One region of the Arthrobacter sp. MOO21 genome, then DNA from elsewhere that is predicted to be linked to it. Evidence: riboswitches for the same ligand, from Rfam matches in the RefSeq annotation. Region 1 holds a riboswitch; each other region holds the start of a gene.
What was found. Region 1 has a riboswitch for cyclic di-AMP ahead of AC2JAJ_RS03645 (M23 family metallopeptidase). Riboswitches for the same ligand answer to the same signal wherever they lie in the genome.
Positions count from the first base shown of each region.

Region 2: it holds a riboswitch for cyclic di-AMP, as region 1 does, so the genes downstream of both, AC2JAJ_RS04245 (aggregation-promoting factor C-terminal-like domain-containing protein) here and AC2JAJ_RS03645 (M23 family metallopeptidase) in region 1, are expected to answer to the same signal.
Region 3: it holds a riboswitch for cyclic di-AMP, as region 1 does, so the genes downstream of both, AC2JAJ_RS17185 (LysM peptidoglycan-binding domain-containing protein) here and AC2JAJ_RS03645 (M23 family metallopeptidase) in region 1, are expected to answer to the same signal.

Region 1 covers NZ_CM170671.2:802,212-811,617, reverse strand. The annotation lists gene AC2JAJ_RS03675 (helicase-associated domain-containing protein) at 1-771, opposite strand, end outside; gene AC2JAJ_RS03670 (hypothetical protein) at 782-1,015, opposite strand; gene AC2JAJ_RS03665 (cold-shock protein) at 1,264-1,647, shown strand; gene AC2JAJ_RS03660 (DUF3027 domain-containing protein) at 1,654-2,220, shown strand; gene serC (phosphoserine transaminase) at 2,298-3,428, opposite strand; gene AC2JAJ_RS03650 (iron-dependent transcriptional repressor DtxR) at 3,704-4,399, shown strand; cyclic di-AMP (ydaO/yuaA leader) riboswitch at 4,549-4,759, shown strand; gene AC2JAJ_RS03645 (M23 family metallopeptidase) at 4,770-5,591, shown strand; cyclic di-AMP (ydaO/yuaA leader) riboswitch at 5,720-5,898, shown strand; gene AC2JAJ_RS03640 (C40 family peptidase) at 5,969-6,634, shown strand; gene AC2JAJ_RS03635 (NlpC/P60 family protein) at 6,797-7,555, shown strand; gene AC2JAJ_RS03630 (HNH endonuclease) at 7,826-8,326, shown strand; gene mobA (molybdenum cofactor guanylyltransferase) at 8,448-9,122, shown strand; gene AC2JAJ_RS03620 (DUF6457 domain-containing protein) at 9,119-9,406, shown strand, end outside.
Region 2 covers NZ_CM170671.2:939,762-949,167, forward strand. The annotation lists gene AC2JAJ_RS04230 (winged helix-turn-helix domain-containing protein) at 1-509, opposite strand, end outside; gene AC2JAJ_RS04235 (response regulator transcription factor) at 1,255-1,995, shown strand; gene AC2JAJ_RS04240 (sensor histidine kinase) at 2,008-3,492, shown strand; cyclic di-AMP (ydaO/yuaA leader) riboswitch at 3,685-3,844, shown strand; gene AC2JAJ_RS04245 (aggregation-promoting factor C-terminal-like domain-containing protein) at 3,850-4,548, shown strand; gene AC2JAJ_RS04250 (glyoxalase superfamily protein) at 4,632-5,021, opposite strand; gene upp (uracil phosphoribosyltransferase) at 5,067-5,702, opposite strand; gene AC2JAJ_RS04260 (phosphatase PAP2 family protein) at 5,715-6,518, opposite strand; gene tadA (tRNA adenosine(34) deaminase TadA) at 6,574-7,080, shown strand; gene AC2JAJ_RS04270 (glycosyltransferase) at 7,077-8,168, opposite strand; gene AC2JAJ_RS04275 (6-pyruvoyl trahydropterin synthase family protein) at 8,171-8,566, opposite strand; gene AC2JAJ_RS04280 (zinc-dependent alcohol dehydrogenase) at 8,569-9,406, opposite strand, start outside.
Region 3 covers NZ_CM170671.2:3,683,936-3,693,341, forward strand. The annotation lists gene AC2JAJ_RS17155 (DUF4389 domain-containing protein) at 1-584, opposite strand, end outside; gene AC2JAJ_RS17160 (universal stress protein) at 656-1,519, opposite strand; gene AC2JAJ_RS17165 (hypothetical protein) at 1,795-2,226, shown strand; gene AC2JAJ_RS17170 (mycothiol transferase) at 2,270-2,794, shown strand; gene AC2JAJ_RS17175 (ribonuclease Z) at 2,787-3,737, shown strand; gene AC2JAJ_RS17180 (protein adenylyltransferase SelO) at 3,747-5,213, shown strand; gene AC2JAJ_RS17185 (LysM peptidoglycan-binding domain-containing protein) at 5,273-6,127, opposite strand; cyclic di-AMP (ydaO/yuaA leader) riboswitch at 6,131-6,320, opposite strand; gene AC2JAJ_RS17190 (TraR/DksA family transcriptional regulator) at 6,713-7,072, shown strand; gene AC2JAJ_RS17195 (DNA alkylation repair protein) at 7,069-7,635, shown strand; gene AC2JAJ_RS17200 (DUF1810 domain-containing protein) at 7,619-8,065, shown strand; gene AC2JAJ_RS17205 (glucose 1-dehydrogenase) at 8,075-8,968, opposite strand; gene AC2JAJ_RS17210 (IS481 family transposase) at 9,019-9,406, opposite strand, start outside.

The sequences.
Region 1 (9,406 bases):
CAGCGGGACGAGCAGTCCGCGGGCAAGGAGCCAGTCAATGGGCCCGACGTCGGACCCCTCCGCGGTGACGGACGCCTTGCGTTGCGCCTGGGGGACGGCACCCATGGCCCAGTTCCGGAACCGGGCGAGCAACGCCGTCGTCCGTTCCGGGGCGTTGGCGAGGATGGACTGCAGGGCCTCCGGCGAGGAAGTCCAGTGCTGCAGAGCCAGGGCTGCCTCCATGGGCGTGGTGGCGTCATGAATGGACATGCCGCCCGCGTGCAGCTCCGAGACGATCTGCACGGCCCGCTGGGCGAACGCCGGCTGCAGGCGGACCAGCTCCGTGTAGCTGCGGCCGAGGCCGGCAGGGTAGATCCCCACAACGTCCTTCAGGCACCCAACCGGCAGGTAATAGCTGCCTTCTCCCGCCGAAGGCGTGCCATTCGGGGGAGCGGCGGGGTGTACCAGCGCCAGCTCCTGCAGGGACCCGAGGAGCTGTTCAATGGTGGCCAGGGACGAGCCCTTGATCAGCCTGCACAGCCCTTCCGCTGACGCGCTGTGCCCGGTGTCCGTGTTCGTGCACAGGTGAAGGGTTTCCAGGACCTGCATCTGTGGCCGGTTGAGCCGCTCCAGCGCCCGCTGCACGCTGACCCGGGAACTGGCCCGGGCAGCCAGTGCCGGGAAGTCCGGGACGGCGGGGGAGATCAGGTCCGGCCGCGCGTCGAAGAGCGCCCGCAACGAATCGTCGCTGCGTGCCTCCAGGTCCTTGCCAAGCGCGCGTATAAGGGACATCAGTCCAACGTTACCGCCGCTGTGGCTTTCCCGCCCGGCGCCGGGCGGCAACGCCGTCCAGGACCAACAGGAGCATCAGGACGAAGGCCGCGGGCAGGCCGTAAAGCGCGCCGTAGGTGACCCAGGTGGGGGCCACTGCCCCGGCGAAGGCATAAGCCATGACCGCTCCCACGGCTGCCAGGGAAAGCACGGCAATAACGGCGGCGAGGATGGTCAGGGGCCGCCGGTATCGTGAGAGAGTCATGGACGTAACGGTACCGCGCAAGGCGAGCGAAGGCTGAACTGCTGGGTTGACGTTGAGCTGTGCAGACAACACTGTGCCGATAACGCTGAACGGGGCGGCTGGAAGCGTGATTGGCCCGCCCGGCAGGTAACCTTGAAAGATACAGACCAACACGGTTTGAAGTTGCCATACCTTGAACCCGCACAACAGGGCGGACGCGGTGGCAGCCGGCCGTGCCTCATGACAGCAGAACGAAGAAGGTTGATTACGTGCCTACCGGCAAGGTCAAGTGGTATGACAAGGACAAGGGCTTTGGGTTCCTCGCGGGCGAGGACGGCCAGGAGGTATTCCTGCCCAAGTCGTCGCTGCCCGAGGGCGTAACGGAGCTCAAGGCCGGCACCCGCGTCGAGTTCGGCGTGGCCGACGGCCGCAAGGGCGCCCAGGCCCTGGGGCTGCGGGTCCTGGACAAGACGCCGTCCATCGCCAAGGCCAAGCGTCCCAGCGCCAAGGACCTCGCACCGCTGGTCCAGGACCTGGTGACCGTCCTGGACAACCTGTCCGGGACCCTGTCCAAGGGCAAGTACCCGGACGGGAACAAAGGCAAGGCAATCGCGGCCGCCCTTCGCAAGGTTGCCGACGAGCTGGACGTTTAGCCGCCCATGGACCCCGAAGCTGAACAGCCGGGCACACCCGTGCAGGAGCAGGCTGCCAAGACTCCGGCGAAGGCTCCGGCCAAGCGCAAGGCCGGCGTGCCCGTTTGGCGGACCGGAAAGCCTGATGCCTTCCTGGCCGCCGCCGTCGACGCCGCCCGCAGCGCGATCGAAGGCATCACGCCGCCGGCCACGATTGGTCCGCACCTCGCCGCGAAAAGCGAAGGCGACCGCCTGGTGACGCACCTGTTCGAGTCGCGGCTGCCCGGATACGTGGGCTGGCAGTGGTACGCGGTGCTGACCCGCAACTCCCGCTCCAAGGCGGTGACGGTGAGCGAGCTGGGGCTGCTGCCGTCCGAGGATTCGATCCTGGCCCCGGAATGGGTGCCGTGGGCGGAACGTGTCCGGCCCGAGGATGCGCAGGAACCGGAGCAGGAACAGGGATCAGACGTCCGCGGCGCAGGGGAAGCCGCAGCACCACCTGCGGGCGAGGCTGCCCCCGCTGCGGAAGATGCCCCGGCTGTTGACGGTAGCGGTGAGCTGACGGGCGACGACGGCCCGCAGCCGGAAGCCTAGGTGCCCCTGACCCAGGGCGATACAAAACGGCGCCGTCCGGGAGGACCCGGGCGGCGCCGTCGTGCGTCAATGCTGGACTACTTGCGCAGTTCGCCCACCACGAAGTCGATGCTGGACAGCAGCGCTGAAACGTCGTCGGGGTCGATGGCAACGAAGGTGGCAATGCGCAGCTGGTTGCGGCCCAGCTTGCGGTAGGGCTCCGTGTCCACGATGCCGTTGGCGCGCAGTACCTTGGCCACCGCGGCGGCGTCCACGGACTCGTCGAAGTCGATGGTGGCGATGACGTTGGAGCGCTCGTCCGGGTTGGAGACGAACGGCGTCGCGAACTCCGAGGCCTCTGCCCAGGTGTAGATCCGGCCCGCGGAGTCGGCCGTGCGGGCAGCAGCGAAGTCCAGGCCGCCATTGGAGTTCAGCCACTGCACCTGGGCGTCCAAGGTGACCAGGGTGGACAGCGACGGGGTGTTGTAGGTCTGGTTCAGCCGGGAATTGTCGATGGCGGTCTGCAGGTCCAGGAAATCCGGGATCCAGCGGCCACTCTCCTTGATCCGCGCGGCACGCTCAATGGCGGCGGGGGAGAAGAGTCCCAGCCAGAGGCCGCCGTCGGACGCGAAGTTCTTCTGCGGAGCGAAGTAATAGACGTCACTCTCGCTGACGTCCACATCCAGGCCGCCGGCTGCCGACGTGGCGTCGACGAGCACCAGCGAGCCTTCGTCCGCACCGGCAACGCGTTTGACCGGGGCGGAAACACCGGTGGACGTTTCGTTCTGCGGCCAGGCGTAGACGTCCACCCCGGCTTCGGCCTGCGCAGCGGGCCGGGTGCCGGGATCCGACGTGATGATGGAGGACGCATCCAGGAACGGCGCCTTGTTCGTGGCAGAGGCGAACTTCGATCCGAACTCGCCAAAGGAGAGGTGCTGGGCCTTCTTCCCTACCAGGCCAAAGCTTGCGACATCCCAGAACGCTGTGGACCCACCGACGCCGAGGACTACTTCATACCCCTCGGGCGCGCGGAAGAACTGGCTCAGGCCCTCGCGGACGGAGCCGACCAGGTTCTTGACCGGGGCCTGCCGGTGCGAGGTGCCGAGGATGGTCTTGGATATTGCGGCCAGGGCATCGATCTGTTCCTGCCGGACCTTTGACGGGCCGGCCCCGAAACGCCCATCCTTGGGCAGGAGGTCGGCGGGAATCGTGATGCTGGTTTCGCTCACAGGTGCTCCAATTCGGCGGTGACATAGCTTCAGTCCGGATATCGGACCGGACAGGTGGTGGCAGCCGGCCACCGGGTGGCAGCACAGGCCCTTCCCATTCTGCCTGAACAGCCGTAGGGGCGGGAGCCGGGGCTGTCATAGTCCAGCCAATGAGACGTACCGGAACGGCTATTCGGACAAAGTCAAAATAGGCTAAGCTTTCCTCCGGACCACGCCGCGGGAAGAGGCGATACGGTGGGACAACGCAAGGTACTGTGCTCGAGGAGCTGAACTGGATGACGGATCTGATTGACACTACGGAGATGTACCTCCGGACCATCCTGGAACTCGAGGAAGAAAACATCGTCGCCCTCCGGGCCCGCATTGCCGAGCGGCTGCGCCACTCCGGGCCCACCGTCTCCCAGACCATTGGCCGGATGGAACGCGACGGCCTCGTGGTGGTGTCCGGCGACCGGCACCTGGAACTCACCGAGACGGGGCGCAAGCGCGCCACCGAGGTCATGCGCAAGCACCGGCTGGCTGAGCGGTTGCTGGCCGACGTCATCGGCCTGGACTGGGCCTACGTCCACGATGAAGCGTGCCGGTGGGAGCACGTGATGAGCGAGCGGGTGGAGCGCCGCATCTACGAAATGCTGGACCACCCCACGGAATCGCCCTATGGGAATCCCATCCCCGGACTTGCTGAACTGGGCGGACCGCCGGCTCCCGGTTTTGCGGACGGCGCCATCAGCCTGCTCGAGGCCATGAAGAGCTACGGCCCCTCCTCCGGAGTGACCATCAGCCGGCTGGCAGAACCCATCCAGGTGGAACCGGAACTGCTGGCGCAGCTCGACGAAGGCGGAATCCGGCCCGGCGCCGTTGTGGCCCTGGAGCGCGTGGGCGACTACATCTCTGTGCGTGTGCCGGGGATCGACGGTGCACTGGAACTGCCGCCGGAAGTGGCAGCACACGTCTTTGTTGCCCTCCAGTAGGGGTGCTGCGGGAAGGCTGCGCTTACCCCACCGGGCTGCGCCCATGCAAAGATAACGGAATTGTTACTTAGGGACTTAAGGCCCTATAGTTGAACCGAGCGTTGATACTTAAGCGTTACCTGATCCGGAGCCGAGCTCTGCCAGCGGATCAGGAGCACGAGTCGTAACTGGCAGAGGCGGGGGAACCACAACCGGCAGCGGGGGACTGCCTTGGGGTGAAGTCCGTCAGCAGCAAGCCTCTCCAGTGAAGGATCCTCCGGGGATACCTCTGTGCGGAAGCTTGCTTACGGCGGACCGGGTCTTTGAACTCTCTGACCCGAATCCGACAGCTAACTCCGCAGGCTTACCCAGAGAGGAACCCCACTTGACCATGCAGACCTCCCGGGGCCGCCGCCGTGCGTCCGGCCCCGCTTCGACACCCCGGGTCGTCGAGGTTGCCGCCGCGGAGCGCCCCCGCGATCCGCACCGCGACGCGCGCCGCCGCCGTGGACCCTTCCGGCAGGTTACGGAGTTTGCGGCCGCCAGTGGAATAGGCCAGAAGGCGGGCATCGCCCTTGCTGCCAGCGGTATCGCGCTGACAGTCGCCATGCCTGCCACCAGTCCCGTCATGGCCACCGACGGCGCGGGGGGCAAGCCTGTGGCAGCTTCCGCCGTCAGCCCGCAGCCCCAGATTTCCGCCGATATCGGCGCCCAGGTCGACTTCAGCCGCTCCGCCGTCGTCACCCAGGCCGATCCCGACGGGAAGCTCAAGCAGCTGCTCAGTGCCCAATCCGCCGGCTCGGTCAGCCGCGCCGCCTCGGCGGGCACACTTGCCGCCCCCCTGGCCTCCCTGGCCACCGCCTCGCCGTTTGGATACCGGGTGAGCCCCATCACGGGTGGCTCCGGAGATTTCCACCGTGGACAGGACTTCGTGGCGCAGTGCGGGACCTCCGTCCTTGCAGCTGCCACGGGCACCGTAACCTTCGCCGGCTGGCACGAGTTCGGGGGTGGAAACCGGGTGGTCATTGACCATGGCAACGGCCTGGAGACCACCTACAACCACCTCTCGTCCTTCAACGTGAAGGTGGGGCAGACCGTCTCCCGCGGCGAGGTTGTCGCCTTGAGCGGAACCACGGGCGCTTCGACTGGTTGCCATTTGCATTTTGAGGTGCAGGTCAACGGCGAAGTGGTCGATCCGATGGGCTGGCTCTAGGAAAATGACCGTCTGCTCTCAGTTTCAGGTAACGGGTCGTGACCTGAATGTGACATTCAGTCAAAACTGCTGTACCGTCTAACTCGCGTCAACTTTTCCGAAGTTGACGCTCTTGAGTGGATTGCCTAACTCTGCCACCGCTCAAGGTCCGTTCGCATTTCATCGTCTGGCAGGGGCGGGGGAACCAATTTTGGCCTTCATTTTCGAAGGCCTTGGGGTTAAGTCACGAGCTTCGCAGGAAGCAGTGTGACCGGGTGACTCCCATCCGAATCCGACAGCTCACCTCGCAGGCATTGGGAGAGGCTACCTTCGTGTCTTCACGCCACACTTCTGCGCGCCACCGTGCGCAAACGGTTCGCAATAACCCCCTGGACGCCGTGTCCAAGGCCGTTAGTGCCAACGCCGGGACCGTAGGCCGCCAGGCTGCCGTTGTGGCAGCTGCCTCCGGCCTCATCCTGAGCATGGGACTGCCGGCCACCGCAGCGGACACCACCGCTGGTGTCTCCGCCTCCACTGAGTCCGGCTCTGCGCAGACCGCCCTGGCTGTCACCGCTGCGCCCACTGCCACGGTTTCCTTCGAGCGTCCCGTGGTCAAGACCACCGCCGCTCCCAAGGTGGAAACCATCCGGACCCAGTCCACCGCGGCAGACCGCACCGCCGGCCAGGATGGCTCCGTAGCCGGGAAGGCAGCGGAGGCCGTTTCGTCGGCAGCAACCTCCGGCATCGCAGCCATTGCCTACACCGGCATCGGCCACTCGTACGTCTGGGGCGGCACCAGCCCCGTGACCGGCTGGGACTGCTCCGGCTTCACCCAGTGGGTCTATGCACAGGCCGGCATCAGCATCCCCCGCACGAACGCGTGGACCGCGATGAAGCCGACGTCCACCCCGAAGCCTGGTGACCTTGTCATGCAGAACGGTGGTGCGCACGTAGGCATCTACGTCGGCAACGGCATGATGATCAGCGCCCTGAACCCCTCGCAGGGAACTTTGCTGCACGCCGTAGCGGCTACCGGCTCCTCTTCCTTCTTCACCCTGAACTAGTTCTTCGACCCCCGGGTCCTAGGGCTTTTTCTTTGCCCCCAAGCTTTTCGCTCAACAACATATCCCCGTTCGGGATGCGCCGGCGTACCCCCAAGATGCCGGCGCGTCCACACCCCTCGGACAAGCCACCGCGGTCCTGAGGAAAAACGAAAGAGAGAACTGATGACGACTCGTGCTACCGCACGGCACCGCGCCGAGGTCACCAAAACCAATTCGATCGCTGTCATTGCCAAGGCTGTCAGCGACAACGCCGGCGGCATGGGCCGCCAGGCTGCGGTCATCGCCGCCGCATCCGGCCTGGTCCTGACCAGCGGCATCGCGGCAAACGCTGCCGACGCCAACGTCAAGCGCGATTCGGCCCCCGCATCTGCACTGGAAGTTGAATCCGTCGTCGACGCGCCGATCTCGGCCGCCTCCACGATCGCCATCAGCTACGAAAAGCCTGCCGTGACCACCACGCCTGCTCCCGTGGCCGAACCCGAACCCGAGCCCCAGGTGAAGGTCCAGGAAGCAGCGCCTGCCCCGGCCGCCCCGAAGGTCACTGCCAAGACGGCTTCCACTGCTGTTGCCCCCGCTTCCCAGGCGTCCGCCAGCGGCAAGGGCGCGGCCATCCTGTCCGCCGCCTACGCCCAGCTCGGCGTCACGCAGGACTGCACCATGCTGGTCACCAACTCCCTGGCCGCCGTCGGCATCCACTTCCACGACTGGCCTGCCGGCTACCTGTCCCTGGGCCGCACCGTGAGTGCATCCGAAGCCCAGCCCGGCGACCTCATCTACTACGCCGACGGCGGCGCAGGCATGGCGCACATCGCCGTGTACGCCGGCAACGGCATGGCAGTCCACGGCGGCTACAACGGCAACCAGACCGTCGTCTTCAGTGCGAACGTTGGATCCGGCCCGGTCTTCATCCGCGTCAGCTAGGCTTTCCGTTCGTCCGGCCACCACCGGACGCCGCGTGCCCAAGGACCTCCGCCGCAAGGCGGGGGTCCTTGGAGTTTAAGTGGAGTTTAAGTACTGCCGTTCCGCCGGGCACCGGTGCAGGACGCAGCCCTTCCCGCGCCTGGATGTGGCGCCGATTACCTGATATTGCATTTCTCTGTTTACTCTTGTGGTGTCGATCCATAGCCCGGACATGCCGAGGGCAGCCGGCCCTCGTGCCCCTGACGGGTGCGGCCGTGAAGAGGTACGTGCATGCGCACTCTCGTTCTGAATGCTGGATATGAACCGCTGGCGGTTGTTACGTTCCGCCGGGCACTGGTGCTTGTGCTTACGGGCAAGGCGAGCGTGGTAGCCGAAGGGGACGACCCCGTCGTGGGCCCCACAGACGTCCTGGGCCGCCCGTCCGTGATCCTCCTCAACCGCTACATCCGGCCCCGGTACAACCACTCCACGGCCGTGAGCCGCCGGGGGGTGCTGCGCCGGGACGGACACAAATGCGCCTACTGCGGAAAAGCGGCGCACACCATCGACCATGTCCACCCAAAGTCCCGCGGCGGCGCAGATTCCTGGGAAAACCTGGTGGCGGCGTGCCTGCGATGCAACAACGTCAAGGGCGACCACACCCCCTCCGAGATGGGCTGGACGCTCCGGTTTGTCCCGGAACCGCCGCATGGAACCATCTGGCAGATCAAGGAGCTGGAGAAGCCGACGCCGGCCTGGGATCCCTTCCTGCTGCCTGAACGTGCTGCCTGATCGCGCTGCTTGAACGTGCTGCCTGAACGTGCTGCCTGATCGCGCTGCTTGAACGCCCCGCCTGAACGCGCTGCCTCCCTCTCCCTTCTGCCGAGTCCGTGGCGGTGGCTACAGTGGGGGAGTGGAAGAAAGCCGCTGTGACTTTGATGCCGTAATCCTGGCCGGCGGCCGGTCCTCGCGCTTGGGCGGAGTGCCCAAGCAGGCGCTCGTCTTCCAGGGCTCGTCCCTCTTGGAGCGGTCCCTCGCCGCGGCGGCCGGCGCGGGCCGCATCGTCGTGGTGGGTGACACTGCGGCCGTTCCGGCCGGAACCTTGCCGGCCGGCCTGCTGAGGTGCCGTGAAGAACCCGCCTTTGCCGGCCCTGCCGCTGCGATTGCCGCCGGCCTGGACGCCTTGTCTGAAGCCGGAGCCACTGCCCCCTACACCTTGGTCCTCGCCTGCGACATGCCGCTGGTGTCCGAAGCCGTCACAGTGCTGCACGCCGCCCTGCTGGCAGCCCCCGGCACGCCAGGAGTCATGGCGTCCGGCCCGGATGGAAGGGCCCAGCCACTTGCGGGTTTTTATAGTACGCATGGGTTAAGAAAGGCCGCCGAAGAGATGGGCGCCCGCGGCAGGCTGGTCAACGGTTCCGTGCGGGCGCTTCTTGCTAGTCTGGACGTGCAGCTTGTCACAGTCCGCGCCGGTGCCACCGCCGACATCGATACCTGGCAAGATGCTGCCGCACTGGGGATCGCTGCCGGGACCGGGGCGGAGGCCACAACCGGCGCGGGCGGAGCTAACGTGGGAGGCAATTCGTGAAAAGCCAGGACGAAACACTGGAAGAGTGGTGCAGGGCCCTGCTCCAGGCGTACAAGCTGGAGGACGTCCAAGTGGATATCAACGCCGTCCTTGCCCTCGCCGGCGTTGCCGCCCATTCCGTGGTCCGGCCCGCCGCGCCCCTTACCACTTATATCGCCGGTTTTGCCGCCGGGCAGGCGGCGGCCTCCAAGGGCGAAGCGGACACCGCCTCCACGGAGGCGATCCTGGCCGTGGCCCGTTCCCTCGCCGCCGACTATGATGCTGAATCCGCCGGGACTCCCGGC
Region 2 (9,406 bases), 140 kb from region 1:
TCGGTGCGCTGGCGGGCGTTGACCGTGGGGTCGCCAAAGGTGGAACGGACGACGTCGAGCGCGGAACCGGGGGTGCCGGCCGGGGCTACAGCAACAGCTGCGTAGCTCTCTGCACCGGATACCAGGGACTGGGCGTAGGCGCGGATCTCCTGGGCGAGCTTGGCGATGGAAGTGCCTGCTGCCGCAGCAGTCTCCTCGTCAATTCCCATGTAGAGGACGAACCCGCGGGCCACGTTGTCGTTGGCTACCGGACGTACCGGGTTTGAACCTGCCACCACAGGGGTAGGAGCCGTGATGGGAGCGGACTCGGCCGGGTGGACGGCACGAAGCTGGCCGTAGGAATTGGGGTTGTAGCCCTGGGGAGCGTAGCCCGGGGCGGGGAAGCTGCTTCCGGAGGACGAAGGTGCCAAGGAGGGGCGCGGCCCGAATCCGGGACGCAGGCCGGAGGCCTGGCCTGCCTTGGCGGCGTTACGGACAGAGATGTGGACGTATCCGGATGCAACTGACATGGAATGCTTACCTCAATGTGAATGGCCGCCTTCGCGGCTCGAATGCTGTCTTTCCCGTCTCACGGACCGGGAGGGGCGCCCGACGCTGGGCTGGGTGGGCGAATGCCTAAGAACTTCGAAGGGTGGGAAGGTCAGGCGTGCATTCGACAACAGCGCATGTCGGCAGCAGCGGATGTGCTGGGCCAATATTCTGCGGCTGCAGGTGCTGTTGAGTTCTTGTTCACATTGGAAGTGTGCCGCGTAACAATGACAACTTGCAAGTAACAATGGACCAAATCGTCCGCATGGTGAGACAAATCCGGAGATTGTGTTGCAGATCACGATTCTGCGTGAAGCAAAGAATAACGTTCGTTATCCGAGCCGAAGCTCCGAAGTTGCACTATTACAGAATTTTGTTCGCTTAGGTCCTCGTTCACCGAATCGCAGTAAATTTCACGCGTTTGACATAGAATCGCCAACCTCGGCCGCGGCTTGTCCAGTCCGCGTCCTACCTTCAGCGAAGAATTTTTGCGCCTACGCCGGTGCTGGAGGCAGGAGATGCCGGCGATGAGCATCCAACAGGGTCTTCCGCGTTGCTGTGCACGGGCTGTGCGGCAGGCCAAGCCGGCTGCAGCCTCACTACCAACGCGCAAACGGCGTGCCCGGCCCCGGCCCGCCGCACCAGCCAGGTGGCTAGGCTTGGGCTCACAGCTGCAGCACAGGAACCGCAAAGCATCGGCAAACCGCCAGAACGGAGAGTTGTCCCATGGCATCCCCGCACTCCATGACCAACAACCTTCCGCAGCTCACACACCCTGACGGTTCCCCGATCCGCGCCCTGGTGGTGGACGACGAGCCGAGCCTTTCCGAGCTGATGAGCATGGGCCTGCGCATGGCTGGCTGGTCAGTGGCCGTCGCCGCGGACGGGCCCACCGCGGTGAAGCTCGCCAAGGATTTCCATCCCGATGTCCTGGTGTTGGACGTCATGCTCCCGGGCTTCGACGGCGTGGAGTTGCTCGGCAGGATCCGCGCCTTCGCGCCGGAGGTGCCCGCGCTCTTCCTCACCGCCAAGGACGACGTCCAGGACCGGATCGTGGGCCTGGCGGCCGGCGGGGACGACTACGTCACCAAGCCCTTCAGCATGGAAGAGGTCCTGCTGCGCCTGCATCGCCTGGTCCAGCGCTCCGGCGTTGCCGCCATGGACACTGCCGAACTGGTGGTGGGCGACCTGATCCTGAACGTGGACACCCGCGAGGTCACCCGCGCCGGAGAGGACGTCCAGCTGACGGCAACGCAGTTCGAGCTGCTGCGCTACCTGATGGAGAACCCCAAGCGCGTGGTCAGCAAGGCGCAGATCCTGGACCACGTGTGGGACTACGACTTTGGCGGCCAGGCCAACATTGTGGAACTCTACATTTCCTACCTGCGCAAGAAGATCGACGCCAACCACCCGCCAATGATCCACACCGTGCGCGGGGCGGGCTACGTCATCAAGCCCGCGGACTGACCAAGGAAACGCATGTCGTCGCTTTCCGGTGTTCCCCGGCCTGCGGGCCGGTCCTGGTTCAATCCTTCCACCTGGCACCTCCGCACCCGCCTGATCCTGCTCTCCATGGCCCTGCTGGTAGCGATCTCCAGTGCCATCGGAGTCGTCAGCTACGCCACCATGGACGTGGTCCTCACCAACCAGCTGGATTCGCAATTGATGCAGGCCTCCCGCGGCCGCCCGCCCGAGGGCAACCCCTCGGGACGCCCCGACCCGCTGGACGCGCGCGGCCAGAGCGTCGGCACGCTCAACGCCCGGGTGGTGAACGGGCAGGTGGGCAGTGCAGCCGGTTTCCTGTCCTCCGACGCGACCCGCACCGCCCTGACGGCCCGGGACGTCACCATCCTGGAGGCACTCCCCCACAACGGAGAACCGGTTAACCGGACGCTCTCCAAGGGCGATTACCGGCTTCTGGCGACTGCAACCCCTTACGGAGACGTGGTGATTACTGGACTGCCGCTGGCGACGAAGCAAAATACCGAGGCGTCGCTCGTGCTGACCATGGTGTTGGTGTCCCTCGGCGGCCTGGCCCTGATCGGACTGGCCGGAACCGCCCTGATCCGCCGGACCATGCGGCCGCTGGAGCAGTTGTCCGACGTCGCGACCAAGGTGTCGCAGCTGCCGCTTGATGCCGGCGAAGTGGCGCTGGCAGTGCGTGTCCCGCCCGCCGCTGCCCACCCCGGGACCGAGGTGGGCAGCGTTGGCCATACGCTGAACCTGATGCTGGACAACGTCTCCAACGCGCTGGAGGCACGGCAACGCAGCGAAATGAAAGTGCGGCAGTTCGTGGCCGATGCCTCCCATGAGCTCCGGACCCCGCTGACGGCGATCCGCGGTTATACCGAACTGATGCGCATGACTGAGACCCTTACCGAAGACGGCTGGAAGTCGCTGGGTCGGGTGCAAAGCCAGTCCGAGCGGATGACGGCGCTGGTGGAGGACCTGCTGCTGCTGGCCAGGCTGGACGAAGGCAAGACGCCCGACACCACCGACGTGGATCTGACCCAACTCGTGGTCGAAACCGTCAGTGACGAAAAGGTGATGGCACCGGACCACACCTGGCAGCTGCAGTTGCCCGACGAACCCGTCTCCGTCCGCGGGGACACCATCCAACTGCACCAGGTACTGGCAAACCTGCTCTCGAATGCACGCAAGCACACGCCCGTGGGCACCACGGTGACTACCGGTGTGATGCGCTCGGCCGACGGCAGCGTGGTGGTCACTGTGACCGACGACGGGCCAGGTATCCCTGCGGAGTTCCAGGGCAGGATCTTCTCGCGCTTCGCCCGGGCGGACGCAGCCCGTTCCGGCGCGGAAGGCTCATTCGGGGAGGGTTCGTCCGGGCTGGGGCTTTCCATCGTGGAGTCGATCGTCAAAGCCCATGGCGGCACCGTGGAACTGGCCTCCCGGCCCGGCAGGACAGAGTTCGCCGTGCGCCTTCCCGGAACCAGGCGCTGACAACGCAGCAAGCGTTAAGCCACTGCCAGCAACAACGGCCACTGCGGGGCTGATAACGACTGGTGACGGCGTGCAACGCGACGCGCCACTCATCGTGACTTCCGTTACCTAAATGTGACTTAAGCGCTGGCTTCCTGTACCGTCGATTGAGTGCGGCCCGCGTTCGGACCGCAATCCCGGGTTGACGCCAAGCTCTGCCACTTCCCGGATTCCGCTTTAGCAACGGCAGAGGCGGGGGACCCACCGTCCCGGGCATTGACTGCCCTTGGGGTTAAGCAGCACGTGTTCATTCCGTGCTGCCGGATGCCCTCATCCGAACCCGACAGCTAACTCCGCAGGTGTGAGAGGCGATAGACCATGTCCAAAAACACGGCAGAACCCTGCCTGCAGTCCAAGTCAAAACACCGGGCCAAACCCGAGGCGGCCAAGAAGAGCACCCTCGGCCGGCGGGCCGCCATCCTGGCGGCGTCCTGCGCCGTGCTGGTTGGCGTAGGCGCCGCGGGCCAGGCCACCAGCAGCATCGCGCCGGTGTCGGCCACTGGGGCACACTCTTCCACAGCAGCTTCCGACGCCCAAATGAGCATCGAGAAGAGCGAGATCCGGTCGAATCCGGCAGCGACCCCCGCTCCCGCGCCTATCAGCGTGGCACCCCAGGCCGCCGAGCCGGCACCTGCTCCGTCCGCTCCCCCTGTTGAGGCGGCACCTGCTCCCGCCCCCGCGCCCGAGCCGGCTCCCGCCGTCGCGGTCAATGATCCTGCCGGCGCCCAGGCATACGCGGCCAGCCAGCTGGCATCCTTTGGCTGGAGCGCCGACCAGATGCAGTGCCTGAAGACGCTGTGGACCAAGGAATCGGACTGGACCACCACGGCCACCAATGCCAGCAGCGGAGCCTACGGCATCGTGCAGTCGTTGCCGGCCGAAAAGATGGCCGCCGCCGGCGCGGATTACCTCACCAACTACCGCACCCAGATCAACTGGGGCCTGGACTACATCAAGAAGAGCTACGACTCTCCCTGTGGCGCCCTGAACTTCCACCTGGCCCACAACTGGTACTAGGAGCCACCCACGCGTGCCGCCAGGCGCGTAACCCAGCACCCGCAGCAGCCCTCATCCCTGGATGCGGGCTGCTGCCGCGTTAATCAGCCTGCAGCCTGCCCCGCGTTCCGCCACGGGATGTACTGGACAGCCCACTTGTTGCCGTCCGGATCTGCGAAGTACACAAAGTGGCCCCACGGCAGCACTTCAACATCACTGACGTCCACACCGTTGTTCTTCAGGTGGTCGTGCGCTTCCTGGATATCGTCGACCACCATCTGAAGAACGGTTCCCGTGCCGGCAGGGGCGTCCAAAAGCCCCTCGCCCATACAGATGGAGCAGGCAGAGCCAGGCGGCGTCAGCTGTACAAAGCGGACGTCGTCCGAAGGCCGCTCGTCATAGTCCGCGTTGAAACCCACCTTGTTGACATAGAAGTCCTTGGCGCGGTCAACGTCGGATACGGGGACAAAGACAAGTTCGAGTTTCCAGTCCATCCGCACAGGCTAGCGGCGGGACCCTGATGGGAAAAGGGTTGCAGGCTACCCGGCAATACCGTAAAGGCGGTCACCGGCGTCGCCGAGGCCCGGAACGATGTACGACTTGTCGTTGAGCTTTTCGTCGATGGATGCCAGGACAATGTGCACGTTGGCGCCCGACAGCTCTTCCTCAAGCCGCGCGAGGCCTTCGGGTGCGGCGAGCAGGCAGATGCAGGTGACATCGGACGCACCGCGCTTGAACAGGAACTTGATGGCCTCGCGCAGCGTTCCGCCCGTGGCCAGCATCGGGTCCAGGACGAAGACCTGGCGGCCGGTCAGGTCCTCGGGAAGGCGCTCCGCATAGGTGATGATGTCCAGCGTTTCCTCATCCCGGGCCATGCCCAGGAAGCCCACCTCGGCGGTGGGAACCAGCTTGGTCATGCCCTCAAGCATCCCCAGGCCGGCCCGCAGGATGGGGACCACAAGCGGCGTGGGCTTGGTAAAGGCCGTGCCGACGGTGGTGCTGACGGGAGTCTGGATGGTGACGGGCTCGGTGCGGACCTCACGGGTAGCCTCGTAGGCCAGCAGGGTGACCAGCTCCTCCGTCAACTGGCGGAAGACCGGCGACGGCGTGTTCTTGTCCCTCAGGACGGTGAGCTTGTGGGCAACCAGCGGGTGGTCAACAACGAGAGTGCGCATCCCCCAAAACTATCACCCGCCGGTACCGTGCCCCGGGCCGGAAGGACCGCCGTCGTGCAGTTCCTGGGCCACCACGTCGCGGACCACGGGACGGTCGAACGACGGCGGCGCACCGGCGTGCTCCCGGCGCCGGACAAGGTGGAAGAGCCTGTGTGCCAGGATCACTATGGCCACCCAGGCAAGCCCAAGGATCCAGCCGGCCATGACGTCGGTCAGCCAGTGGTGGCCGAGGAAGACCCGGCTCAGGCCCATGGCAATGATGAAGAGAGTCCCCGCAGTGATTGCTGTGACGCGGGTCCACATCACGTTGAACTGCAGGCAGATGAGGTAGACGATCAGGCTGATCACCACGGTGGTGTTTAGGGTATGGCCGCTGGGGAACGAGGGTGAATCCTCATAGGGCGGCACGGCGTCGGCGTGGTCCGGCCGGGTGCGGCCCACGAGCTTCTTCCCCAGCGTGGTGGCCGTGATGGACACTGCGGCCGCGCCGCCAACGAGGACAAGGGGGCGCCAGTTGCGGCTCAGAAAGGTCAGCCAGGCCGTGAGGATGCTGGCAAGGATGGGCATGCCGACGCCGCCCCCGATATTCGTGAACCCGGTGACCGCGGCATTGAAGCCGGGGTTCCGCAGGGTCTCCGCATATGCCAGGGCAGGCTTGTCCAGGTTCGCCAGTCCGGCCGAGTCCACCACGTCGTCGTACACCTCGGCGCCGAGCAGTGCCAGGGACACGATGATCACGCCGCCCACGAGGATGGGGAGGACCAGCGCGGCGTATGGCTTGAACCAAATACCCAAACGGTCCCGAAGACTGTCCATGGTGCCTCCCGGCATCGGTAAGTAACCTGAGTATCCCCGAAACTATCATTGAGCCATGCCGTTGCCCGAAAAGAAACACGACGCCTGGATGGGGCTCGCCCTGACGGAGGCCCGCCGGGCGCTCAGCACCGAGGATGTGCCCATCGGGGCCGTGGTGATAGGGCCCGACGGCGAGGTGCTGGGTTCCGGACGCAACCAGCGCGAGGAGCTGGGAGACCCCACGGCCCACGCCGAGGTTGTTGCGATCCGGGAGGCGGCCGGGCGGCTCCGGGAGCGGGCCAGGGCCGGCGGCGGCAGCGGTGACGGCTGGCGGCTTTCCGACTGCACGCTGGTTGTCACCCTGGAACCCTGCGCCATGTGCGCGGGCGCGATTGTCCTGGCCCGGATTCCCCGGGTAGTCTTCGGTGCCTGGGATGAGAAGGCCGGCGCCGCCGGCTCGGTGTTCGACATCCTCCGGGAGCGCCGCCTCAATCATTGGGTCGAGGTGTATCCCGGGGTCCGCGAGCAGGAGTGCGCCGTGCTGCTGCGGGAGTTCTTCGCCGCTCACCGGACCGGGCTCTAGCCTTTCCCTTCCCGGCCTGCCAGCAAATGCAGCACGGTCTGGGCGGTCCCGTTCCAATCCGGGAGCCTCGTCCGCGCCTCCAGGGCAGCCGCTTGCCAGCTCCGCCGGATTCCGGAGTCCTCCAGCCAGCGCCGCAGGACGCCAGCCAACAGCAGAGGACTCTCCCGCCCGCCTTCCGGAAGTGCCACGGCTGCCCCCGGAAGCCGGGCGCCGCCGTCGGCCGCTGCCAACTTTGCGAGGCTCAGCGCCTCCACCGCGCCGGTGCCCGCGCGCACCAGCACAGGGATGCCGTGCGCCAGGGACTCGGTGACCGCCATCCCGAAGGCCTCGTTCCGGGACACCAGCAGGCTCAAATCGGTGCGCGCCCATTCGGCTTCCAATGCGTCGCCGGTGAGCTCGCCAGTCAACTGCACCCGGCTTTCCAATCCCAAGTCCGCGATGGCGGCCCTGACCTCGCCCGCATAGTCGGGATCCGCCTGGTCCGAGCCCACCAGCGACGCGGTCCACTCCAAATCCTGAATCCCTGCCAGGGCTTCCACGGCCAGAAGTTGGTCCTTGTTCGGCAGCAGGACCGCCACAACGGCCAGATGCGGAGGGTTCGAACCGGGGGCTTCCGGAGCCGGCTCGACCCCGGGAAGTGCCACACTGCTGCCCGTGATTCCCCGCTCCGCGAGCTTGGTTGCGGCCCAGGTGCTGGTGCAGATCACCCCCGTTGCTGCACGGAGTGCCCGCGCCTCCCGTTCCAGGCTGGCCGGGTCCGAAGTTTCCGGCAACGGCATATGCTCCAAAACCCATGTTTTCCGGCCGCCCTTTGCCGCAAGCTCCAGTTCGTCCGGCGCGCCCACGGCGACCAGCCCGTCAACGATGACCACAGGCGGCCCCGGACCCAGTTCCGGGTCCCGGCCCCCGAGCAGCGCGCCCAGCCGGCGTCGTTCCCTGGCACTGGGAGTTGGCCAGCCGCCCACGGCGGCGACGACCTCCACCTCTTCCCCAAGCGCTTTCAACCCCGCAACCAAACGGGCGTTGTAGATATTGCCGCCGGAGCTGTACTGGATGTTGCCGGGGACCAGCAGCCGGATGGAGGCCATGGTCAGGCGGAGAGGTCCAGGGAGTAGGTGGCCCAGGCGTCAGGGTTCTCGCGAAGGGTGACGTCGATCCCCGAGAGCGCGGGCCCGTCGTCAGTGTCCTTGATCCTGGCGGACACTGCCTGGGCAATGTACTCGGCAAGCGCTTCCGTGGTGGTCAGCTTGCCGGCGAAGTCGGGGTGCTCGTCCAGATTGCGGTAGTTCAGGCCGGCGAGCACTTCCTCGATGATGGTTCCGGCGGCACCGATGTCCAGGACGATGGCATCGGAGTTCAGCGCGCGACGGCGGAAGGCCACCTCGGCCACGAACGTCGCCCCGTGCAGGGCCTGGGCGGGGCCGAAAGCTTCCCGGGGAAGGCTGTGGGCGATCATGAAATGGCGGCGTACCGTCAGGCTGAACATATTTACCTCGGGTCCTCGGGAGTCGAATCGGTGCTGGCGTGGTTTGCGGGGCCGCTGTCTGCGGAGTAGTCAATGACGTGGCACAGGGCCTGCAGGGTGCCGTGGGACAGGCTTTGCACCACGTCCGGCAGATCCTGGAACGCAGACGAGCCGGTCAGGAAGGCGTCGAAGACTGGGTCCTTAAGCAGTGAAACGGCCAAGTCCAGGCGGTCGGCGTTGGTCCGGCGGTGGCGGCGGGCGCGCGCCACCATTCCCACCTGGCTCGCCCTGATGGACAGGCGCCGGGCATGGAAGTCCTCGCCGAGCGGCACGGTGACCTCCCGGTTGGCGTACCAGGACATTTCGATGACATCGCCTTCGTCGCCCACGAGCTGGAGGCTGCGCTCCAGGCCCTCCTGGGACGCCGAGCAGTGGAATACGATGTCGCAGTCGGCAAGGGCGTCGGCCGGCAGGGCGAAGTCCACGCCCAGGGTGTCCGCCAACTGCTTCCGTCCTGGATCGAGGTCCACCAACTGGAGGCGGGCCAGCGGGAAGGTGCGCAGCAGCGTGGCCACCATGCTGCCCACCAGCCCGGCGCCGACGACCGCGATCCGGTCCCCCAGTCGCGGCCCGGCCTCCCACAGCGCATTCACCGCCGTTTCGACGGTGCCGGTGAGGACGGCCCGGCGGGACGGGACGTCGTCAGGAATCCTGGTCAGGGAGTCGACGGGAACCACGTAACGGTCCTGGTGCGGGTTCAGGCAGAAGACGCGCTGGCCTTTCCAGCCCTCGGGCCCCTCCTCCACAACGCCCACGGACAGGTATCCGAACTTCACTGGCCCCGGGAAGTGCCCTTCCTGT
Region 3 (9,406 bases), 1.6 Mb from region 1:
GCTGCCGGCCCGATCAGCTCGGACCGGAAACCGGCCTGCATCCGGACGTCCACCCCGGAGGAGGCGTCAGCGTTCATCACCACGATTTCCCAGGTGCCGGCCGCGAGGTCCCAGGTCAGCTCCTGCTGCCCCGGACCTGACACCGAGGTGGTCCAGAAACCCTGCCCGGCAGGCGGCGTGGCGGGCGTGTCCCCGGGGATGTCCCGGTACTCCGCACGGTCGCCTCGCCGGAAGGCATTGAGCAGCTCCGAACGATGGACGCCTGAGAGGTAACGCTCGACGTCCGCCTGCGGGCCGATGCCGATGAACACCTCCTTGCCCGGTGATGCGGATTCCGCCCGCAACCGCAGCGTCCCGATGTCGAAGGGAACCCTGCCCGGCACGTCTTCGCGGAAAGTCTCCATCCGTGGTGACGTGATTGCATAGGAGCTGACGGAAAAGCGGTTGGTACTGGACGTCAGGTACCCGTCGCCCTGGGCGGCTCCCACGGCTGACGCCACGGCACCGCCCGCCAGGGCGGCCAGGCCCGGCACAGCCAGCAGGATCCCGAGAATGAGCATGATGATGGCGGCGGGCTTTTTCATGGTGTGGTTCCTTGCACCTGGGAAACTCGGCGTGGAAGAGGAGCTGGTGGGACAGGGCGCAGCGCTGCGTACTAGATCTGGCTCACGCCGGCCTCGGTCCTGGTGATGATGGTGGGGCAGGGGAGGTGCCTCAGGACACCGTGGGCGGTCGAACCGAGGAGAAGGCGCTTGAAGGCGCCCCGGCCGCGGCTGCCCACCACCAGCAGCCGCGCACCGGAGGCGGCATCCACCAGCGCATCCACCGGTCCGCGCTCGGTCTCGAGCCGCTGGTGAACCGTGAGGTCCGGGTAGTCCTCCTTGAGCCCGGCGACGGTTTCGGAGAGCACAATCCGTTCTTCATCGACGGCCAGGCTTGCCAGGGTGGCTGTCGACAGGCCGGCATCGATAACGGGGTTGGGGACGCTGATGGCGTAGACAACCGTCAGTTCGTCGCCGTCCCGGTCCGCTTCCGCTGCGGCGAACGCAACGGCCTGGGTTGCTTCGGGGGACCCGTCCACGCCGACCACGACGCCCGTCCTGCCCTCAAGGTCCTGGGTTCCGACGACGGCGACCGGGACCTTCGCGCCCGTGGCGACCTGCAGCGCCCGGTCGGCCAGCGTGCCGCCGAGGTGGCCGCTGCCGGAGCCGACCACCATCATCGACGTCCTTTTGGAGTACTTGGCCAATGATCCGCCCACGCTGCCCGTGAGGAGTTCGGTGCTGACCGCCGGCTCAACTCCGTCCAGGCGGGCGGCAGCTTTCTGCAGGAGTTCCTGGCCAACTTCCTGGAGGGTGCCGAACCAGGGGTACGGCTCCGCTACCCAGCGGTCGTCCACGACATGGAGGAGGACCAGCGGCAGGCCGGCGCGTTTGGCCCGGGCGGCCGCCCAGAGGACCGCGGCCTGGCTCTGGGCCGAATCATTAGTGGCCACAGCGATTGGTTTACGGGTTGTCATGGCCGCACTTCCTGATCTTTTCGAAAGTTCCAGTAATGAGCAGGGCGCCGCCAGGCGCCCGGACCGCAGCCCAGCCATGCCGTGGTCCTGCCCTTCAAGACTGGCTCCGGGCGCGGCGGCGCTGTAGGGCCAAAAGTCACGGGACTGGATAATCCGGCAAGGGGCGTCCGGCCCGCCCGGTGCCCCCGTGTGGTCAAATTTGCCGCCGGGCGGTTCCCACGGGGCACGATTCGTCAGTATGCTTACTAATGTCCTCCGAAGAGAAAGGCACCATCATGACTGAACAGAACCTCCCCGACGACCAACTGGAAGTAGTCCAGGAAGACGACGTGCTGCTCGACCAGGCGCCCGGTGCCGCCTCTTCCCTTGAACTTGATCCGGTATCGGGGGAGCCCGACAGCTACCCGGGGGCCGCGGAGAACAACCCGGACCGCTGGCAGGAGGACCCGCTGCTGCAGGACGAAGCGGTATCCGGCGAAGAGGAAGACTTCCTTAGTGAGCAAACCCTCCGTGATGAGACCGCCCGGGCGCGGTATGAAGCCGGCGACGAGCAGGTGCCGCCGGATGCGCCCGCGCTCGGAGAGGCAGCGGCAGACGTCGACTTCGGCGAAGTGCCCACCGGCCTGGAAGCGGACGGCAGCGACGACGAGGAGAACTTCGGCGGCTCCCCGCTCAGCGAGTTCGAACCCGAGGACCTGGAGCACTGACAGCCCAGCCGGCGCGGCCGCGGCAGGCAGGGGAGGAGACGCCATGAAGACCAACGAACTGCTGGCTGACGCCTTCGGGCGGATCCAGGCAGTGGTAACGCAAACCCTCGACGGCCTCGATGAGGCCGCCCTGCGGCGGCGGCCGGCGGGCACCGGCAATTCCATCGCGTGGCTAATCTGGCACCTTGCCCGGGGGGAGGATGCGCAGGTGGCTCCGGCTGCCGGGCTGGAACAGGTCTGGACGGCGCAGGATTTCGTGTCCCGCTTCGGGCTGCCGCTCACCCGGCAGGACACCGGCTATGGCCATACCAGCGGCCAGGTGGACGCGGTGCATGCGCCCCGGGAACTCCTGCAGGAATACTACGACGCCGTGCACCGGCAAACAGCCACCGTCCTGTCAGGGCTCCGGGACGCCGACCTTGACCGCGTTGTCGACAGGAACTGGGACCCACCGGTCACCTACGGGGTGCGGCTGGTGAGCATCCTTGCCGACTGCCTCCAGCATGCCGGCCAGGCCGCCTACGCCAAGGGGCTGCACGGAGGGGAGGCGGACCGGGCCGGTGCGTGAGCTGGTGGTCCTGGGCACCGCCTCGCAGGTGCCCACGCGGGCCAGGAACCACAACGGCTACTTCCTGGGCTGGGACGGAGAAGGACTGCTCTTCGACCCCGGTGAAGGCACCCAGCGACAGATGATCCACGCCGGCGTCTCTGCCACCCGGATCACCAGGATCTGCCTGACCCACGTGCACGGCGACCACTGTTTCGGCCTGCCGGGAGTGCTGTCGCGGATGGCCCTGGACGGCGTGTCCCACCCGGTGCACCTGCATTATCCGGCGGCCGGCGAGGAGATCGTTCGGGCCCTTCTTTCCGTCAGTTCGCCAGGCGTAGACCTGCGGCTGCACCCCCATGGTTCAGCCGGAACCGTGGCCGAGGGCCTGGAGGTCCGGCCACTCAAGCACCGGATCGAGACGTTCGGTTACCGGCTCACCGAACCGGACGGCCGCACTTTCCTGCCGGAGCGGCTTCGCGCCGCCGGCGTCGCCGGCCCGGACATCGGGCGGCTGCAGCGCGGGGGCAGCCTTGAGGGGGTGCCGCTCGAGGAAGTGAGCATTCCGCGGCCGGGCCAGCGCTTCGCCTTCATCATGGACACGGCGCCTTGCGCCGGCGCCGACGAACTCGCCTCCGGGGCGGACCTGCTGGTCACGGAATCAACGTTCAGCGACGACGACGGCGGGCTGGCTGAGCAATACCGCCACCTCACCGCCGGGCAGGCGGGGCAGTTGGCGGCGGCCGCGGACGCGCGCATCCTGGTGCTGACGCACTTCTCGGCGCGGTACGGCGACGACGTCTCACTGCTGGCGGCCCAGGCGAAGGCGCGCGCCCCCGCTGTGGCGGTGGTGGCGGCGGACGACCTGCAGCGCATCGCCGTTCCCCCGAGGCGCACTGCGCCGGGATTTACGGTCCGGTCCGGATTCACGCCCCGCACCCCCCAGGACGAACCACGGAGATAGGGTTGTAACATGACGGCAGCAGCTGAATCGATGGTCACGCTCGACGGCAAGTTCGCCCGCGAACTGGCCGAACTCGCCGTTCCCTGGCAGGCCGAGGAAGCCCCGGCTCCGGAACTGCTGGTGCTGAACGAGGCGCTGGCCAATGATCTGGGCCTGGACCCGGGCTACCTCCGCAGCCGCGAAGGCGTCCGGCTCCTGGTGGGCAACCATGTCCCGGAGGGTGCCACACCGGTGGCACAGGCGTATGCCGGGCACCAGTTCGGCGGGTACTCGCCCCTGCTCGGTGACGGCCGCGCCCTGTTGCTGGGTGAGGTGGCCGACCGCAGCGGACGCATTCGCGATATCCACCTCAAAGGCTCCGGCCGCACTCCGTTCGCGCGCGCCGGGGACGGCCGTGCCGTCGTCGGGCCCATGCTGCGGGAGTACCTGGTCAGCGAGGCCATGCATGCCCTCGGGATCCCCACCACCCGCTCCCTTGCCGTCGTGGCCACCGGGCGGCAGGTGCGGCGCGACGGGATGCTGCCCGGGGCCGTCCTGGCCAGGGTGGCAGGAAGCCACCTGCGTGTCGGCAGCTTCCAGTACGCGCGGGCAACGGAGAATACCGGCCTGCTGCGGAGGTTGGCGGACCACGCCATTGCCCGCCATTACCCGGGCGCTGCGGAGGCGGAAAACCCCTACCTGGAACTGTTCCGGTCCGTGGTCTCGGCCCAGGCTTCCCTGGTGGCCCGGTGGATGCTGGTCGGGTTCGTGCACGGGGTGATGAACACGGACAACATGACCATCTCCGGGGAGACGATCGACTACGGCCCGTGCGCTTTCATGGACGCGTTCAACCCTGGTGCGGTCTACAGTTCCATCGACGTCAGCGGACGCTATGCCTACGCCAACCAGCCCGTTCTTGCCGAATGGAATCTCGCCAGGCTGGCCGAGGCGATGCTGCCGCTGATCGACGAGGACCAGGAGAAGGCGGTAACGCCGGCGGTGGAGGCGCTTGGAGCATTCCGCGGGCAATACAGCGCCGCGTGGTCCAGCGGCATGAGGGCCAAGCTGGGCATTCCCGAGGCCGCGGCCGGCGATGAGGAAGCCTCATTCGTGGTGGACGGGGCTATCGCCATCCTCAAGGATGGCCCCGTCGACTACACCCTGTTCTTCCGGAACCTCGGGAAGGCTGCCGGCGGCGACCTCCGGCCCGCCCGCGGCATGGTCCTTGACCTGGCGGCCTTTGATGCCTGGGTTGGGCGGTGGCAGGCCCTGGGTCCCGACCAGGAGCTGATGGACAGCGTGAACCCGGCGTACATTCCGCGCAACCACCTGGTGGAAGAGGCCCTTGCGGCCGCCACCGGGGGAGACCTGGGTCCCCTGCGCCGGCTGCTGGAAGCGGTCACTGAACCCTTCACCGAGCGGCCCGGGCTGGAACGCTACGCCGAGGGAGCGCCCGAAGACTTCGGGAGTTACATGACCTTCTGCGGGACCTGAACACAGAAGGGCGGCGGCCGGGAGTCCCGGCCGCCGCCCTTCTTTAAACCGCGCGGTGGTTAGGCTACGCGGACCGCGGAGTAGCCGCCGAGCCAGCTGATGGAGTGTACCTCGGTGGTGTAGCCGTTGACGCCGCCACTGACCACCTGGCCGTTGCCGGCGTACACGCCAACGTGGCCGGAGGTGATGATGAGGTCACCGGGGGCCGGGCTGCCCACCACACTGCCGTACTGGAAGAACTGGGTGGGGGCCAGATCGCCCACAGACTTGCCCACGGAGCGCAGGGCCTTCTCCACCATGGCGGTGCAGTCCTGCTGGACACCCAGCTGGCCGTAGGCCGAAGCGAGGATCGCGGCTCCCGTACCGGTACCGGTGGAGGCCGGGGTGGCCGACGCGTAGGACATGTTCATCCCGGTGTTCACCGGGGTGGACGCCGCAGCCGCCGTCACGGGGGCCGGGGCGGCAGCGGGTGCCGGAGCAGGTGCCGGGGCTGCCGCAACGTAGCCGGCACCCGGAATCTGGATCTGGTCACCCGGGTAGATGATCGAGGACAGTCCCAGCCCGTTGGCGGACAGGACGTCGTTCAGGCCAACACCGTAGGCTGCCGCGATGGCGCCCAGGGTATCGCCGGAGACCACCGTGTGGACGGTGGCGGCAGCGGCGGCCGGTGCTGCCACCTGCGCGGCGGGCGCGGCGGCGGCTTCGACGTTAGTCTGCCCTGTGGTGTCCGGGGCGGTTACACCTGCGTGGGCCGGCGCACCGACCCCGAAGGCAATACCGGATGCTGCTGCCACTGCGAGCGCCGGGCGGCCCAGCGAGCGGGCCTGGGACTTTGCTGTCGCGGCGAGGCCCTCGAGCACAATTGAGCGGGCCGGAGTCGCGCGGTGACGGGCTGCATTGGAAATTTTTGACACGGTTGATCGCCTCTCCCATGCCTGCGGGGTGAGCTGTCGGGTTCGGGCTGGAGATGCCCGGCCGAAAGCACCCGCGACGGACGGAGGCGCTATTCGACTTAACCCCAAGGCCTCAAGAGGCCATGGAAATGTGGTTCCCCCGTCCCTGCCAGCTGGAAACGATCGAATCCCGGGTCAGCGGCAGGGCTCGGCAAGCTGATGGGAATGTCCCGTCTGGGAGGGACACCATCCGACCATAACCCGCGCTCGGGCCAATTGTCACATTTGGATAACATGCGATGCTGTCCTCTCGAATTCAGCAATCGTCTTGATGCCCCACTTTGGCCTGCTGCTGCTGCGTGCCTGGGATAGTTTGGTAACTCTTCAGCAGCAACCTCCGCCAAGGCCGGGTAAGCACCCACGTGAGTTTCGGCACTATGCCCCTCACCGTGACCAGGATCAAGGCTCCCGGAAGCCGCGCCAGCCCGGCCCCCGTCGGTGCCCGGCGCATCACCGGTAACGGCGGTGCCAACGATGACTCCCCGTGCGGCGTCTGGAACCACTCGTATCCGGGAACTGTTACTGAGGGGGCGCTAGGCTTTCCCTATGCCAGACGTTGAACGGTTCCGGGTGCTGCTCGAGCAGGAGCGGGAACGGAGGTCGGCGTTGCTGCCCGCGCTCCGGGCAGATATCGCGGCGGCGAATTCGGCGCGCCAGGACTCGAACGTCGACGACGAGCACGACCCCGAGGGCGCCACGATTGCCTTTGAGCTCTCCCAGGCGTCGGCCCTCCTGAAGCAGAGTTCCACGGGCCTGGACCAGGTGGTGGCGGCCCTGGACCGGATCGCCGCCGGCACCTACGGTATCTGTGCCGTGTGCGGGGAGCCCATCGCCGAGGGCCGGCTGGAAGCCCGGCCGTGGACCCCTTATTGCATCCGGCATGCCGCGGCGGGGCGGGGACAATGACCGGTGCCACGGATACGGTGGCTGCTGCGGCGGAGTTCATCGACCGGACCCTCCAGAACGAGGGCGCCTGGTACCGGGCGGACGACGTCGGCAGCAGGCTGGGCGGGGCCCTTGCCTCCTACGGCTCGTCCGTGGGGGCGGTCCGCGGTACCGTGCGCGATGCCTTGCGCAAATTCAAGGCCCTTGACCACGACGGCACGGTCATGCTCGCTTCCGCGCTCTGGGGCCAGCCCAGACCCGGTGCCCGGCCCGTTTTTGAGCGGCGCCTGGCCGCCGTCGTGCTGCTGCAGTCAAAGGTCCGCATCCTCAGGCATTCGGACCTGACCCGCCTTGAGGGGTTCCTCCGTACCGCGCTGGCGCAGGAACTGGCGGAACCGATGCTCGCCCATGTCCTGGTGCCGCTGCTGGCCGGACTGGGGGAACGCGAACGGCAGCGCGCCGACGTTGTCCTGGCAAGGTGGCGGGAAGACCCGGACCCGCAGTTGCAGACGGCCGCGGACGCCCTTGAAAAGGACCTGACCCTGAGAAACGCACCTGGGAGATCCAATGAACGAACCGTTTGACCTCGACCGTTTTGTCACCGCCCAAAACCGCGGTGGAACCTATGAACAGGCGCTGGGGGAGCTGCAGGTCGGCAACAAGACCGGCCACTGGATGTGGTTCATCTTTCCGCAGATCGCCGGACTGGGGCGCAGTGCCACGTCCCGCACCTATGCCATCGCGTCGCTGGCCGAAGCCCGGGCGTACCTGGACCACGACGTCCTCGGCCCCCGGCTGCTCGAATGCGCGCAGGCACTGACCAACCACCCCGACCGGTCCGCCGAGGATATCCTGGGCGGCATCGACGCGCAGAAACTGCGGTCCTCCATGACACTGTTCCTCCGGGCGGCGCCCGGAGAAACAGTGTTCAAGACCGTCCTGGCCCAGTTCTTCGACGGCCAGCCGGACGAGGCCACCGACGCGCTGCTTGCCGAACAGGAAGCTGCCGGATAGCGGCAACTGCTACGGCGTGGGGCTGCCGCCGTTGACGTTGAGCGTTTCGCCCACCACGTAGCTGGACTCCGGCGAGGCGAGGAAGACATACGCAGGCGCCAGTTCGGCGGGCTGCCCGGCCCGGCCCAGGGGAGTGGACTGCCCGAACTCCGGCAGTTCCTCCTTCGGCTGGCCGCTGCTCACCTGCAGCGGGGTCCAGATGGGGCCCGGAGCCACCGCGTTCACCCGGATCCCCTTCGGTGCCAGCTGCTGCGCAAGGCCCTTCGTGAAGTTGTTGATGCTGGCCTTGGTGGTGGCGTAGTCCACCAGCGTGGGTGACGGGTTGTACGCCTGGATCGAGGTGGTGTTGATGATGGTGGAGCCCGGAGGCATGTGCGGCACCGCAGCCTTGGTCAGCCAGAACATGGCGTAGACGTTGGTCTTCAGCGTGTGGTCGAACTGCTCGTCAGTGATGTCCTGCAGGTCCTTCTGGGCCACCTGCTTGCCGGCGTTGTTGACCAGGATATCCACGCCGCCCAGGACGGCCACGGCGGTGTCCACCAGGTCCCTGCAGGCCGCAGCGTCCTTGAGGTCGCCGGGGACTTTCACCGCCTTGCGTCCCGCGGCCTCGATGATTCCAGCGATCCGCGATGCGTCTTCTTCTTCCTGCGGAAGGTAGGACAGGACGACGTCGGACCCCTCACGGGCGAAGGCAATCGCCGTTGCCGCCCCGATGCCGGAGTCCGCCCCGGTAATGATGGCGCGCCGGCCTTCCAGCCGCCCTGTGCCGCGGTAGGTCTCTTCGCCCAGGTCGGCCTTGGGCTCCAGTTCCGCGTCCAGGCCCGGTTCGGGCTGGTGCTGCTCTGGCGGGGAGATCTTCCCGTAGGCGGTCACGGGGTTGCGGAACGTGTACTGGTCGGTCATGCGGTCCTCCTCATCGCGCACAAAAACTAAGCATGCTTATGTTTCCCAGCCTAGGTGTATTGACCTGAGAGGTTGGTGACGCGGCTGGCCGGTGGCTGACCGTTGAGTGAGGTGTGGCCTCGATGATGATTGTAATGATGGAGCCAGTCGGCGAAAGCGGCAACACGCTCGGCCTCTGAGGCGTAGGGACGGGCGTAGGCCCATTCGTCGAGCATGGTGCGGTTGTAGCGCTCGACTTTGCCGTTTGTCTGAGGCCTGTAGGGTCGGGTGCGTTTGTGCTTGATGTCCGGGCCCAGAGCGTCTTTGAATGCGTAGGAGCGGTAGCAGGATCCGTTATCGGTCAGGACCCGTTTGACAGTGATCCCGTGGGACTCGAAGTAGGCATTGGCGCGTTCCCAGAATCCGGCCGCAGTGTCCTTTTTCTCATCGGTCAGGATC